Regions from separate parts of the Nocardiopsis sp. L17-MgMaSL7 genome, predicted to be linked through region 2. Evidence: predicted binding sites of a transcription regulator. Region 2 holds the regulator's gene; the other holds the start of a gene.
What was found. Region 2 encodes HrcA, which represses chaperone genes, less so after heat shock. Its sites were predicted from a motif close to TTGGCACTCTCNNNNNGAGAGTGCCAA; they were not measured.
Positions count from the first base shown of each region.

Region 1 (7,168 bases), on a different contig from region 2:
GGTCCGGTGGGCGTCGGCCTGGTCGGTCAGCGCCTCGGTCAGCGTCTGGTGCCGGTCCTCGGCCTCCGAGGCCAGCTTGGCGTTGTCCTCCTGGACGAACGTGCGCAGCTCGGCGAGGTCCGCGGCGACCTTCGTGGCGTCCTCGGCGATCCGGGCGGCGAGGGAGTCGGTGCGCTTGGTCAGCGTCTCGCGCAGGCCTTCGGCGGTGCTCTCGGCGTGCTCGCGGGTCTCCGTGCGGCCCAGTTCGATCTGCTCGTCGAGCTCCGCCAGGCGCTGGCGCATGTGCGAACGCAGGTCGTTCAGGGACTTCTCGTGGTTCTCCCGCAGCTTGGCGAGCGAACCGGTGACGTCGGCGACGGCGGCGGTGGCCTCGGCGTGGTTCTCCTCGGCCTGGGTGTTGAGGTGCCCCACGCTCTCGGTGACCTTGCCGGTGAGCTCCTCGTGGCGCTTGAGCGACGCGGCGGCGTTGTCCTTGAGCTCCTGGGTGAGGGTCTCGTGGCGCTCGCCGGAGGCCGTGGCCAGGGCGCCCAGCTCCTCGGCGAGGGCGGTGGTGCGCTCGCCCAGTTCGCCGGTGTTCTCCTGGAGCTTGGAGAGCAGCGTCTCGTGCTGTTCGGCGGTGCGCTCCTCGACGAAGCCGCGCAGTTCGGCCGTGCGCTCCTCCAGGGAGGAGGTGAGGCCGGTGGTGACGCGCTCGCCGAGCTCGGTGGTGGCGGTCTCCAGGGCCTCGCGGTTCTCCTGACCGGCCGTTTCGAGGGCCTCGCGGCTCTCCTTCACGGCGGTCTCGATGGTCGCGCGGCTCTCGGTGACGGCCTCGGCCAGCTCGTCCCTGCTCTCGGCCAGGGTGGCGCGGACGGTGGCGGTCAGTTCCTCGTGGCGCTCGCCCAGGGTGGTGTCCAGGGCCGCCAGTGAGGCCTCGATCGCGTCCGCGCGGTTGCCGAGGTCGGCCAGAGCCTTGTCGAGGGAGTCCAGACGGGTGCCGACGGTCTCGCCCAGCTCGGTGACGCGCTCGCTGACCTCGGTGACCTGCTCGGCGGTCCGCGTGCCGGTCTCGGCCATGCGCTGGAGGCGGGTGAGCGCGGTGTCCAGGTGTCCGGCCACGCGCTGGGTGTCGGCCCGCAGGGACGACATCTCCGACAGCGGCTTGACCTGTCGGCCGACCACCTCTATGTGCTCGGCGAGGGCCTCGGCCCACTCCGGGGGACGGGCCAGGAAGTCGTCGATCCGACCGTCGACGGAGGTGATCGCCTCGGCGAGCGAGATGAGTTCCCGCTCGCGCAGCTCGCGGAGCAGCCACTCCATGCCCTCGAGGCGCTGGCGCATCTCCTCGCTGACCGCGCCCTGGGACTTCTGCTCGGAGACGTGCTCCTGGGCGGCCTGGGAGAGCAGGTCACGCATCCGGTCGGAGACTCCGGCCTGACCTCCCCCATTGAGGAAGTTGTGATTGGTCTGTTCCACCGAGGTGCTCCTTATGGTTCTGGCGCTCCCGTCCGCTTCGCCGCACGGTGGTCGCACGGACGGGTTCTCGATGGTCCCCGGGCGGACGTTGCTCCGCGCCAGTTGAGCCCCAACGTGATTGAAGTGTGACTGTGTGTATACACGGGGGGCGTGGGCCGAGTGCCGACCGAACCGCTGGGCGGATCAAACAGGCACGGCCTTCCGGGAGAACCCATGAGAAGGGAAGTGAATCTGCGGCGCCAGTTTAACGACTTCGCCCCGCGCGACCCCAGGGGTCCGCGAAAGATATGGGTGTGGGAGATAACGATATGGTCTGCGAGGCCTGTTCCGAATGTGGCGCGCGCCGCATCGGGAGGCCGGTGCGGCGGTGGTTTCCGCAGGCCCTACGCCGCCCCGGTTTCACGGCACAGCAGGTAGAACGGTTTCTCGCCGATTCTCGTCAGCACCACCGTCACGGATTCCGGCCCGGAGGCGCGAAGGTCGCGCCGGAGTTTCTCGGTGTCCACCGCCGAACCGCGTTTCTTGATCGTTACCGTTCCGGCCTTGTGCGCACGCACCGATGAGCGCAGCCGTTTCAGTGAGAACGGTGAGAACTCCAGCACCTCGAGCACCCGCCACAGCGGTGAGCGCTCGGCCCGGTCCGAGGTGAAGTACGCGATCCGCTCGTCCAGTAGTGCGCCGTCCACCCGGGCCGCCGCCTCCGCCACCAGGTGGGAGCGGACCACGGCCGGGTCCGGGTCGTAGAGGTAGCGCCGCGCGGGGGCGACCGGCGCGGGCCCCGGGTCCGGCTCCTCGTCCAGGTGCGCCACAGCGCCCTCGCTCGCCAGCAGGCCCTCGCGCTCGTGCAGCACCGTCGCGCGCCGTCGCGGCCCACCGGGACCGAAACCCAGGCCGCCGAACCACAGCGCGGTCTCCTTCAGTTCGCCGTCCACCGAGATCCACTCGGCCGAGGCGGCGGGGGAGAGGGCCTCGTGCGGGATGCCCGGGGCGGCCTTCAGGCAGGCGGCTTCCGCGCCCTCGGCCAGTCGGGTGGCCACGTCCCATGGCGGCGAGTACGCGGACGGGTCGAACACCCGCCCCCTGCCACCGCGCCGGGCCGGGTCGCAGAACAACAGGGGGTGGTCGCCCACTCCGACCGCGTTCACGTCACCCTCCCGGACCCGGGCGTACTCCGTGAGCCCCATCGCCTCGATGTTGGCGCGGGCCACCGCCACGGTCAGGGGGTCGGCGTCCACGCCCTCCACCGGCACGCCGTGCGCGGCCAGGGCCAGCAGGTCCGCGCCGATCCCGCAGCACAGGTCACCCGCGACGGCGTCCCCGCCCGCCGAGGAGGGCAGGTGTCGGGCGGTGCGCTCGGCCCGGTACTCGGCCACGGTCCGGCGCGTGGACTGCTCCAGGCCGTTCGGGGTGAAGAACATTCGCCCGGCGTTCTCCCCGAATTTGGCCCTGCCGCGCTCCCGCAGGCTTACCTGGGTCATCACGGCGTTGACCAGCTCGGACACCGGGAGGTCCGGGTCGAGCGCGGCCACCCTGGGATCGGTGCGCAGCTTGGAGGCGGTGGCGAGGGGGTCCCTGGCCGCCGCGGCGGGGTCGACCCCTCCGAGGACCTCCCGACCCGCGTCGGTGAGCAGCGCCGAGAACGCGGGCACGTGCATGGAACCTCCTGCTGTGGGCACGACGGTGTGGCGGGTCCGCCCTTCGGCCCGAGTCCCCGCCACATTTCCATTCTGGCACTCTCGGGGGTAGAGTGCTAAACGCGACGAGGCCGGTCTGGCACCCGCGACGACAGGCCGCCGCGGTCGCCCCTTTTACGTGGTTGGTCCGTGCTCACGCATGGGCCGACGTCAGATACACCGAGACTTTGAAGGGGGAGGTCACACCGTGTCGACCGCCACCAAGACCGTGCTGAAGCCGCTCGAGGACCGCGTCGTGGTCAGGACCCTGGAGGCTGAGCAGACCACCGCCTCCGGTCTGGTCATCCCGGACACCGCCAAGGAGAAGCCCCAGGAGGGCGAGATCCTGGCCGTGGGTCCCGGTCGCCTCGACGACAACGGCAAGCGTGTCGCCCTCGACGTGAACGTCGGCGACGTCGTCCTCTACAGCAAGTACGGCGGCACCGAGGTCAAGTACGACGGCCAGGAGTACCTGGTTCTCTCCGCCCGCGACCTCCTCGCGGTCGTCGAGAAGTAGCTCTCGGCGCAGAGCCTTCGAACATCCCGCACCGGTCGGCCTCCAAGCCGGGCGGGGCGGGATGTTCTTTTTCGACCCGAACCGTTAGAGGAAGTAGTCACACATGCCGAAGATCCTGGAGTTCGAGGACGACGCCCGCCGCGCCCTCGAGCGGGGCGTCGACCGCCTCGCCAACGCCGTCAAGGTGACGCTCGGCCCGCGCGGCCGCAACGTCGTCATCGACAAGAAGTTCGGTGCCCCCACCATCACGAACGACGGCGTGACCGTCGCCCGTGAGATCGAGCTGGACGAGCCCTACGAGAACCTGGGCGCCCAGCTGGTCAAGGAGGTCGCCACCAAGACCAACGACGCCGCCGGTGACGGCACCACCACCGCCACCGTGCTCGCGCAGGCGCTGGTCCGCGAGGGCCTGCGCAGCGTCGCCGCCGGCGCCTCCCCGATGTCCCTCAAGAAGGGCATCGACGCCGCGGCCGTCCGGGTCTCCGAGATCCTGCTCGAGCGCGCCGTGCCGATCAAGGAGCGCGCCGACATCGCCTACGTGGCGACCAACTCCGCGCAGGACGCCCAGATCGGCGACCTCATCGCCGAGGCCTTCGACAAGGTCGGCAAGGACGGCGTCATCACGGTGGAGGAGTCCCCGACCTTCGGTCTGGAGCTCGACTTCACCGAGGGCCTCCAGTTCGACAAGGGCTACATCTCGCCCTACTTCGTCACCGACGGGGACCGTCAGGAGGCCGTCCTCGAGGACGCGCAGATCCTGATCAGCCAGGGCAAGATCGGCAACCTGAACGAGCTGCTGCCGCTGCTCGAGCAGGTCGTCCAGAGCAAGAAGCCGCTGCTGATCATCGCCGAGGACGTCGAGGGCGACGCCCTGGGCGCCCTGGTGCTCAACCGCATGCGCGGCACCCTCAACGTGGCCGCGGTCAAGGCGCCCGGCTTCGGCGAGCGCCGCAAGGCCATGCTCCAGGACATCGCCGTGCTCACCGGCGGCCAGGTCATCTCCGAGGAGGTCGGCCTGTCCCTGGAGAACGCGGACCTGTCCGTGCTGGGCTCGGCCCGCCGCATCACCATCACCAAGGACACCACCACCGTCGTCGACGGCGGCGGCCAGCAGTCCGAGGTGGAGGACCGCGTTCGCCAGATCCGCAAGGAGATCGAGGCGAGCGACTCCGACTGGGACCGCGAGAAGCTCCAGGAGCGCCTGGCCAAGCTCGCGGGCGGCGTGTCCGTGCTGAGTGTCGGCGCGGCCACCGAGGTCGAGCTCAAGGAGAAGAAGCACCGCCTCGAGGACGCCATCTCGGCGACCCGCGCGGCCATCGAGGAGGGCATCGTCGCTGGTGGCGGCGCCTCCCTGGTGCACGCCTCCACGGCTCTGGACGACCTCGGCCTGACCGGCGACGAGGCCACGGGTGCGGCGATCGTCCGTCGCGCGCTGGTCGAGCCCGCCCGGTGGATCGCGGAGAACGCGGGCGCCGAGGGCTACGTGGTCACCCACCGCGTCTCCGAGATGGAGGTCGGTCACGGCTACAACGCCGCCACCGGCACCTACGGCGACCTGACCGCCGAGGGCATCCTCGACCCGGTCAAGGTCTCCCGCTCGGCCGTCCAGAACGCCGCGTCCATCGCGGGCATGCTGCTGACCACCGAGGTGCTGGTCGCGGACAAGCCCGAGGAGGACGAGGGCGACGGTCACGGCCACGCCCACTAGGACGTTGGTCGGTGTCCGGTAGGACCCGGTCCGGGGGTGGGGCGCTCCGTCGTCCCACCCCCGTCCACTACCACGAGAGAGCCGATTCACACTCGCTACTACGTACCGTTTTCGGGCTATTTTCCCAAAATGTAACCATTCTGTAGTTGCTGATTGGAGTGGTTGGGTCCCCAACTGCGGGCATCATTCCTAACGTGACGGATGCAGGCGCCCGAACGGGCGTTACCGCGCAGCGGCCAGGTACGCCCCCGGGGCACGACGAGGCGGACCCCGCTCCGCGCGACACGGGGTTGAACCGTCTGGGCACACTCGCCGTTCAGGGGGACGACGGGGCCCTGGACTCACTCCTGCGCGAGGTCAGACCCATGGTGGTCCGGTACTGCCGGACCCGCCTGGCCCGGGTGTCGGGGCTGGCTCACTACTCGGACGACGTGGCGCAGGAAGTGTGCATCGCGCTGCTCACGGCCATCCCGCGCTACCAGGACCGGGGGAGGCCCTTCGCCTCCTTCGTGTTCGGCATCGCCGCGCACAAGGTCGCGGACACCCTCCGCGTGGCCGGCCGGGTGGAGACGGTCCCCACCGACACCGTGCCCGAACAGCCGGACGACGACCCCGGACCCGAGGAGTCGGCGGTACGCGTGTCCGAGGCCCAGCGGGCCAGGGCGCTCCTCGACGAACTGCCCGAACAGCAGCGGACGCTGCTGGTCATGCGGGTGATCACAGGACTTACAGCAGACGAGACGGGACATCTCCTTGGCATGTCGGCAGGTGCGGTACGGGTTGCCCAGCACCGAGCTATTGCTCGGCTTCGGAAGGTGGCCCTGGCGAACCGCGTCCTCCCCTGAACACCGTCGCGCCGCCCGCCCCGGGCGGCGCCGGTGCCCCTCGCGCCTCCGTCAGCGCGGTTACTGCCGTTACCCGCGCTGAGCCGGGCCCGGTTCTCGACGACGCGCGGAAGCGGCGCCCGCCCGCTGGAGGACACCCGGCTCAGCAGGTCTGCTCCCCGCGACGCCGGGACGGCCCTCGCGAGGGTGCGGCCACCGTCCCCGCACTCACCCGCTCCCCAGTGTCGCGGGGCCGGGAGGAATGACCCGGCGTGGCCGACTTGCTGTCATGGGTGAGGGCGGTGGCCGATTCGTGACCGAGGTGACCGGGCGAACATCGCATTCCACCTGGCCGGTGTCGGACGACGACCTAGGATGAGACGACACGCGGGGGCGATCCGCGCAGTTGTTGCCGGGAACAGCGGAGGTTGTGTCATGAGCCAGGACTACAGCGACTACGGGACCAAACTGCTCCCGCCGGGGCTGACCTACGACGACGTCCTGCTGGTACCGGCCTACTCGGACCTCCAGCCGGGTGACGTGGACACCACCACCAAGCTCTCCCGCAACATCAGCCTCAGCATCCCGCTGCTCTCCGCCGCGATGGACACCGTCACCGAGGCCCGCATGGCCGTGGCGATGGCCCGCCAGGGCGGCGCCGGTGTACTGCACCGCAATCTCTCCGCCGAGGACCAGGCCGCCCAGATCGACCTCGTGAAGCGCTCCGAGGCGGGCATGGTCACCGACCCGGTCACCTGTCACCCGGAGGACGACCTCGCCGAGGTCGAGCGCCTGTGCGCCCACTACCGCATCTCCGGTGTCCCGGTCACCGACGCCCAGGGCTCCCTGGTCGGCATCGTCACCAACCGCGACATGCGCTTCGAGAACGACCGCTCCCGGCTGGTCCGCGACGTCATGACCACGGAGAACCTGGTCACCGCCCCCGTCGGCGTCAGCCGCGAACAGGCCTTCGAGCTGCTCCGCAAGCACA
Region 1 covers NZ_QGTF01000006.1:38,760-45,927, reverse strand. The annotation lists gene BDW27_RS11920 (hypothetical protein) at 1-1,455, opposite strand, end outside; gene BDW27_RS11915 (SAM-dependent methyltransferase) at 1,839-3,110, opposite strand; gene groES (co-chaperone GroES) at 3,337-3,645, shown strand; gene groL (chaperonin GroEL) at 3,749-5,353, shown strand; gene BDW27_RS11900 (sigma-70 family RNA polymerase sigma factor) at 5,644-6,198, shown strand; gene guaB (IMP dehydrogenase) at 6,613-7,168, shown strand, end outside.
Region 1: a site for HrcA is predicted at 3,183-3,209, ahead of groES (co-chaperone GroES). Genes of this name have one in related genera too.

Region 2 (7,168 bases):
GGTTCGTGTGAGTTGACTCGGCCATGGTGTGGCCTTGCGGCCGCTGTCCCTACCCTTCGGTCACGGCCCCGGGGTCGGTCGCCCGGGGTTCCTCGCGGACGGGCCGCACACCGTGTTCGACGGTGTCGAACACGGTCACCACGGGTGTGTGGGACAACCGAAGTGGCCGGTGGGGCCCGTCCCCGAGTCTACCAACCAGGGCCCGGGGGGCTCGATGGATTATCGCGGCGCCTACCCGGGGGGCCAGTTCAGCCCGCGACCGCCGAGCACGTGGGCGTGCAGGTGGAACACGGTCTGCCCGGCGCCGGCCCCGGTGTTGAACACCATCCGGTACCCGGACTCCACCACACCCTCGTTCCTGGCCACCTCGTGGGCCTCCCTCACCAGGGCGTCGAGCAGCCCCGTGTCGGTGGCCGCGGCAGCGGCGGCGTCGGCGTGGTGCTCGCGGGGGACGACCAGGACGTGGGTGGGCGCCTGGGGGTTGATGTCGCGGAACGCCACCGTGCGCTCCCCCTCACGGACGATCTCCGCTGGAACCTCGCCCTTCACGATCTTGCAGAAAAGGCAGTCGGGGTCGACCATCGCTCACCTTCCGTCACGCGGCCGCGCGCTCCGTGGCGGCACCGCTCTCTCGGTTCTCGGATTGTCCGCTGACCATGATGCCGCAGGTGCCCGGAACGCCGCAGGTACGCGGCCCACGAGGAGATGAACCCTCAACCTTTCCGCAACCGTTCCGATCCGCGTTCCCCTCCAGCCACCGATCGGGGCGCGATAGTCTTTGTCTCCGTGCGCGTCAGGCTGTGGGCAACGCCCCGCTGTTCGGCCACGTCCGACGTGTTCGGATCGGAACGCACGTCTACTGGAAATGATGAGGTATGCCCTTTCGTAAACCCCGCGACAAGGGTGTGCGTCGAACTGATGTGACGACAGAAACCTTGGTGGCCAACGCCACCACGGCGCCACTCTCGGTCGAGTGGGACGCCGACCACGCAGTGACGGAGCTCTACCGGGAGCACTACCGTCCGCTCGTTCGGCTCGCCGCCCTGCTCGTGAGGGACCACGCGACCGCCGAGGAGGTCGTCCAGGACGCCTTCGTCGCCATGCACGGCGCCTGGCGCCGCCTCAGGGACCCGAACAAGGCCCTCTCCTACCTCCGCCAGGCGGTGGTGAACAAGGCCCGGTCGGTGCTTCGCCACAGGGCAGTCGTCGAGAAGCACGCCCCCAAGGCCCTGCCCGACGCGCCCAGTGCCGAGCACGGGGCCATGAACCTGCTCGAGCGCGAGGCGGTCATCACCGCCCTGCGCAAGCTACCCACCCGTCAGCGAGAGGCCATCGTGCTCCGGTACTACGGTGATCTGTCCGAGGCACAGATCGCGGACGCCATGGGCATCAGCAGAGGCGCGGTCAAGAGCCACACCTCGCGCGGCATCTCCTCCCTTCGCTCTGTACTGGAGCAGACGTCATGAGTAGCCCCAACGATAGGAACGAACCGGAGTTCGAGGACCAACTCCGCCAGATACTGCGCGCCGAGGCCGACGAGGTCACACCTTCGGCCGAAGGCCTCAACCTCATCCGTGAGCGCACCGAGCGCCAACGCGGTTCGTCGTGGTTCGGGCTGCCGTGGCTCCGTCCCGTGACGGCCGTGGCCGCGGCCGTGCTCATCGTCGCCTCGGTGATCATGTCGAGCCCGCAGGTCCGCGAACAGGTCCTGGAGATCGTCCCGGCCGGGGCCGACCGCGAGGGCACCCCGCCCGAGACCCAGTCCGACGGGGGCGACGGCGTGGCGGCTCCCGACCCGTCGACGGACTCCACCTCCGGCACCAGCAAGCTGGAGGAGGAGACCGGGGACGACCCCGAGGGCACCCCCAGCCCCGACAGCTCGCCCTCCTCCTCGGAGGACGACGGTTTCGAGGCCACGTCCCCGTGCCCGCCCGGTGAGGAGCTCGTCCCGACCGCGACCGACGGCGCCCGTGACGAGGACAAGAGGAACAAGGACGACGACCGCGACGACAGGGGCTCCGACAAGGAGACCTGCGCCCCGACCGACGAGCCGAAGGAAGAGCCCACCGACGAGCCCACCAGCCCCGGGGGCGGCAGCGACCCGGACCCCGGTGACGGCGCCGAGGACCCCGGCAGCGGTTCCGGTGGCGGCGGTGAGGAGGACGGGGCCAGCGCGAGCTGACCCCCGACGGCGTCGCCGAACAGACATGACGAAGGGCCCGTGGAGGATTCCACGGGCCCTTCGTCATACCTCTGTGCGTGTGTCCGGCCACCGGGTCACGGTCGCCGGGGACGGACCCCCGGCTCGCGTCCGCTCACCAGCGTCCCGTACGGGCCTGGAGCACGGACAGGGCCGCGACCCCGGCGGTGGAGGTGCGCAGGACCGAGGGGCCCAGCAGGGCCCGGACCGCTCCGGCCGCGTCGAAGGCGGCCAGTTCGGTCTCGGAGATCCCGCCCTCGGGGCCGACCACCAGGACGAGCCCCGCACCGTGGGGTTCCTCCGGCAGTGGGAGCTCCGAGAGTCGAAGCGCCCCCTCCTCGTGCAGGACCACGGCCAGCTCCGCCTCGGCGAGCAGGGCGGCCACGCCCTTGCGGTCCAGCGGCTCGGTGACCTCGGGCGTCCGGGCCCGGCGGGCCTGTTTGGCCGCCTCCCTGGCGCTCGCCCGCCACTTGGCCAGGGCCTTGGCGCCCCGATCACCCTTCCACTGTGTGACACAGCGCTCGGCTGACCAGGGCACGACGGCGTCGACCCCGGCCTCGGTCATCATCTCCACCGCGAGCTCGCCCCGGTCCCGTTTGGGCAGGGCCTGCACCACGGTGATGCGGGGTCGCGGCTCGGGTTCGCTCCTGCGTTCCAGCACACGGCAGACGAGCGTGTCCTTGCCGAGGACCTCGTCGACCTCACAGCGCGCACGAAGGCCGAGACCGTCGGAAAGGTCGACGGTCTCTCCCTCGCCGATACGTCGGACCGCCACGGCGTGACGTCCCTCCGGGCCGTCCAGTCGGATCCGGTCGCCCGCCAGAGCGGCGGTCCCGACCAGGAAGACCGGCGGGGTCACTTGGCTCCGAAGGCGTCGCGGATCTTGGAGAAGAACCCACCGTGCCCGGGGCTGAAGCGGCCCGGATTCTGGTCCTCCCCACGCAGCTCCGCGAACTTGCGCAGCAGGGCTTCCTGCTCCTCGTCCAGCTTGCCCGGGGTCTCCACGTCCACACGGATGCGCAGGTCTCCCCGGCCGCCGCCGTCGAGGTGGGTGACGCCCTTGCCTGGCAGGGTGATGACGTGGCCCGAGTTGGTCCCCGGACGCAGGTCGATGTTCTCGGTTCCGTCGAGGGTGTCGAACGCGCACGAGGCACCCAGCGCGGCCGCCGTCATGGGGACGGTGATGGTGCAGTGCAGGTCGTCGCCGCGACGCTCGAAGGTCGGGTGCGGCTTCTGGACGATCTCCAGGATGATGTCGCCGCGCGGTCCGCCGTTGGGGCCGACCTCGCCCTCGCCCGCGAGCTGGATGCGGGTGCCGTCGTCGACACCGGCGGGGATCTTCACGGTGCGGGTGACCTTCTCCCGAACCCGGCCCTCACCCGCGCAGTCGCCGCAGGGGTTGGTGATGACCGAGCCCTGGCCCGAGCACTGCGGGCAGGGGCGCGAGGTCATGACCTGACCGAGGAAGGAGCGCGTGACCTGGGAGACCTCGCCCTGGCCGTGGCACATGTCGCAGGTGGTCCGGTGCGAACCGGCCGCCGTGCCCTCGCCCTGGCAGGTCTCACACAGGATCGCGGTCGGGAAGGTGATCTCCCGGCTGACTCCGAAGGCGGTCTCGACGAGGTCGAGCTCGATGCGGATCTTGATGCTGCGTCCGCGCCGGACCCGTTCCCGGGGGCCGCGGCCGCCGGGCTGTCCTCCGCCGAAGAAGGCGTTCATGATGTCGTCGAAGGCGAACCCGCCCGCGTTGCCGAAACCTCCGGCACCGCCACCGCCGCCGGGGGCGAAGGGGTCCTGACCCATGTCGAACATCCGACGCTTGTTCTCGTCGGAGAGGACCTCGTAGGCCTGGGTCACTTCCTTGAAGCGCTCCTGGGTCGCGGGGTCCGGGTTGATGTCCGGGTGGAGCTCGCGCGCGAGCCGCCGGTACGCCTTCTTGATCTCGTCCTTGGACGCGTCGCGACGCACCCCGAGAACCTGGTAATAGTCTCTGGCCACTGAGTTACTGTCCTGCCAAAATCTGTCCGACATACCGGGCCACCGCACGGACGGCGCCCATCGTCCCTGGGTAGTCCATACGGGTCGGGCCCACCACTCCGATCTTGGCCAGCGACTGGTTTCCCACGCCGTAGTCAGCCGACACGATGGAAGTGGATCGAAGGCCCTCGTGGAAGTTCTCCGCGCCGATGCGCACTGTGAGCATGGAGGGGTCCTTGGCCTCACCGAGCAGTCGGATGAGGACCATGTTCTCTTCCAGTGCTTCGAGCACCTCGCGCAGGCTGGCCGCGAAGTCGACCGCGGCCAGGTTGGCGGTTCCCGCCAGAACGATCTTCTCCTCGTGTCTTTCCACGAGGCTCTCCAGCAGGATGGAGAGGACCGCGACCGCGACGGGCCGGTCCTCCGGTGCGACCTGGGCGGGCAGGTCCTCCACCGCGTCCGGCACGTCACCGAGGTGTCTGCCCGCGATGGCGCGGTTGAGCATGTTGCGCAGGTCGTCCACCACGGTCTCGCTGACCGATCCCAGCCCGTCGATGACGCGCTGTTCGACCCGGCCGGTGTTGGTGATGACGACCATCATGATGCGCTGGCCGCCGAGCGGCACCAGTTCCACGTGCTGGACCGACGAGCGGGTCAGCGACGGGTACTGGACGATCGCGACCTGCCGGGTGAGCTGCGCGAGCAGCCGCACCGTGCGGGCGACGATCTCGTCGAGGTCCACGGCACCGCCGAGGAAGGACTCGATGGCACGCCGTTCGGCCGCCGAGAGCGGCTTGACGGAGGAGAGCCGGTCCACGAAGAGCCGGTACCCCTTGTCGGTGGGCACCCGTCCCGCACTGGTGTGGGGTTGGGTGATGTAGCCGTCCTCCTCGAGGGCGACCATGTCGTTGCGAATGGTCGCCGAGGAGACACCAAGGGGGTGACGGTCCGCCAACGCCCGGGAACCCACGGGTTCGTTGGTGTTGACGAAGTCCTCGACGACCGCACGCAGGACCGCGAGCTTGCGCTCATCCAGCAACTCGCCACCTCCTGGCACTCCAAGGTCCTCAGTGCTAATTCTATGCCCGGCCGCAAACCCGCACGGCTACCCGCACGCAGTAACACGTGGACGGGGGTCGCTTCTTCCTTCTCGGATCCGCGACGTGCGCCACCCGCCAACGGGCGTCCGGGGTCCGTCACCAGTAGACTGCACCACCGTGGTTACCAAGGGAACCGGCCGTTACGGCCGCGACGTTCTGGCGGGAGACTGGCGGCGACCGAAGAAGGGCACGGTTCGCGAGATACCCCTCAGCCGTGACCTGGTCGTGGAGGACGCCGACGAGACCTTCTGCGGGGCCGTGGTGTCCTGGGACAAGGCCGCGGTGACCCTGGAGGACCGGGACGGGCGCCGCAGGGTGTTCGAGCTGGGCCAGGCCGCCTTCCTCGTGGACGGTGAACCGGTGACACTGGTGCGTCCGACGGAGGCCCCCAAGGGTCCTCTGCGCAGCGCCTCGGGGTCGATCGCGGTGACCGACGCGCGGGCCCGCACGGCCCGCGAGAGCCGGATCTACGTCGAGGGTGCCCACGACGCCGAACTGGTCGAGAAGGTCTGGGGCCACGACCTCCGCGTGGAGGGGGTGGCCGTCGAGTTCCTGGAGGGGGTCGACGACCTTCCCGCGGTGGTGGCGGAGTTCGAGCCGGGTCCGGGGCGCCGTCTGGGGGTCCTGGTGGACCACCTGGTGCCGGGGTCCAAGGAGAGCCGGATCGCCGAGCGCGCCCGTGGCGCGGACGTGCTCGTGGTCGGCCATCCCTACGTGGACGTGTGGCAGGCGGTGCGTCCGAGCGCGGTGGGGATCGGGGCCTGGCCCGAGATCCCTCGGGGGCTGCCCTGGAAGGAGGGCGTCGTGGACGCTCTCGGCTGGCGGATGGAGACGGGTGAGGCCTGGCGCCGCATCCTGGGCTCAGTCCGTGGCTACGGGGACCTCGAACCCTCCCTGCTGGGGCGGGTGGAGGAGCTCATCGACTTCGTCACGGGAACGCACACCGCGGAACACTAGGATTGTCACGATCACGTGGTCTGATGGATCCCCCGGGACACCGCTCCCCCGTTTCCGTCGGGCGACACGGCCTCCGGCCCTCCGCGGTCGTCGGTACGGCCCGAGTCCTTCGGGCAGACAGCAAGCGCCCCCAACAGCGGAGTCAAGGAAGAGCATGAGCGAGACCCCGTCCAGTCATCCGTCACCGGACGACCCGCAGGGACAGCGGCAACCGCCGCAGGAGCCCGCACAGCAGAGCGGCGCGCAGCCCGGTTGGGGCCAGCCCGACGCGCAGGCCCACGGTCAGCAGCAGAGCGGGGCTCAGCCCGCCTGGGGGCAGCCCGCCGGAGGCCAGCCGCAGGGGCCTGAGCAGCCCGGCCACCCCCCGCAGGCGCAGGCCTACGGCCAGCCCCAACCGTCTCAGGCGCAGCCGAGCGGTGCGCAGCCTGGATGGGGTCACGGCACGGGCGGCCAGCCCCAGGCACCCCAGCAGACCAGCGGCGCACAGCCCGCATGGGGAGTACCCGGCGGCGACCCGCAACAGGCCCAGCCCGGATGGGGCCAGCCCGGGGCACAGGCCCCGCAGCCCCAGGCCTACAGCCAGCCCCAGCCAGCACAGCCACCCCAGGCACAGACCGGCTGGGGACCCGACACCGGCGGCCAGCCCCAGGCACCCCAGCAGACCAGCGGCGCACAGCCCGCATGGGGAGTACCCGGCGGCGACCCGCAGCAGCCCCAGCCCGGATGGGGCCAGCCCGGAGCACAGGCCCCGCAGCCGCAGACCTACGGCCAGCCCCAACCGGCACAGCCACCCCAGGCACAGCCCGGCTGGGGACCCGACACCGGCGGTCAGCCGCAGGCGCCCCAGCAGACCAGCGGCGCACAGCCCGCATGGGGACAGCCGCAGGAACAGGCGCAGGCGTACGGCCCACCGCCGACCGGTGCTCAGCCCGGT
Region 2 covers NZ_QGTF01000001.1:189,039-196,206, forward strand. The annotation lists gene BDW27_RS00835 (PhoH family protein) at 1-25, opposite strand, end outside; gene BDW27_RS00840 (histidine triad nucleotide-binding protein) at 232-582, opposite strand; gene BDW27_RS00845 (SigE family RNA polymerase sigma factor) at 936-1,466, shown strand; gene BDW27_RS00850 (hypothetical protein) at 1,463-2,182, shown strand; gene BDW27_RS00855 (16S rRNA (uracil(1498)-N(3))-methyltransferase) at 2,316-3,059, opposite strand; gene dnaJ (molecular chaperone DnaJ) at 3,056-4,198, opposite strand; gene hrcA (heat-inducible transcriptional repressor HrcA) at 4,203-5,216, opposite strand; gene BDW27_RS00870 (DUF3097 domain-containing protein) at 5,395-6,234, shown strand; gene BDW27_RS27040 (hypothetical protein) at 6,416-7,168, opposite strand, start outside.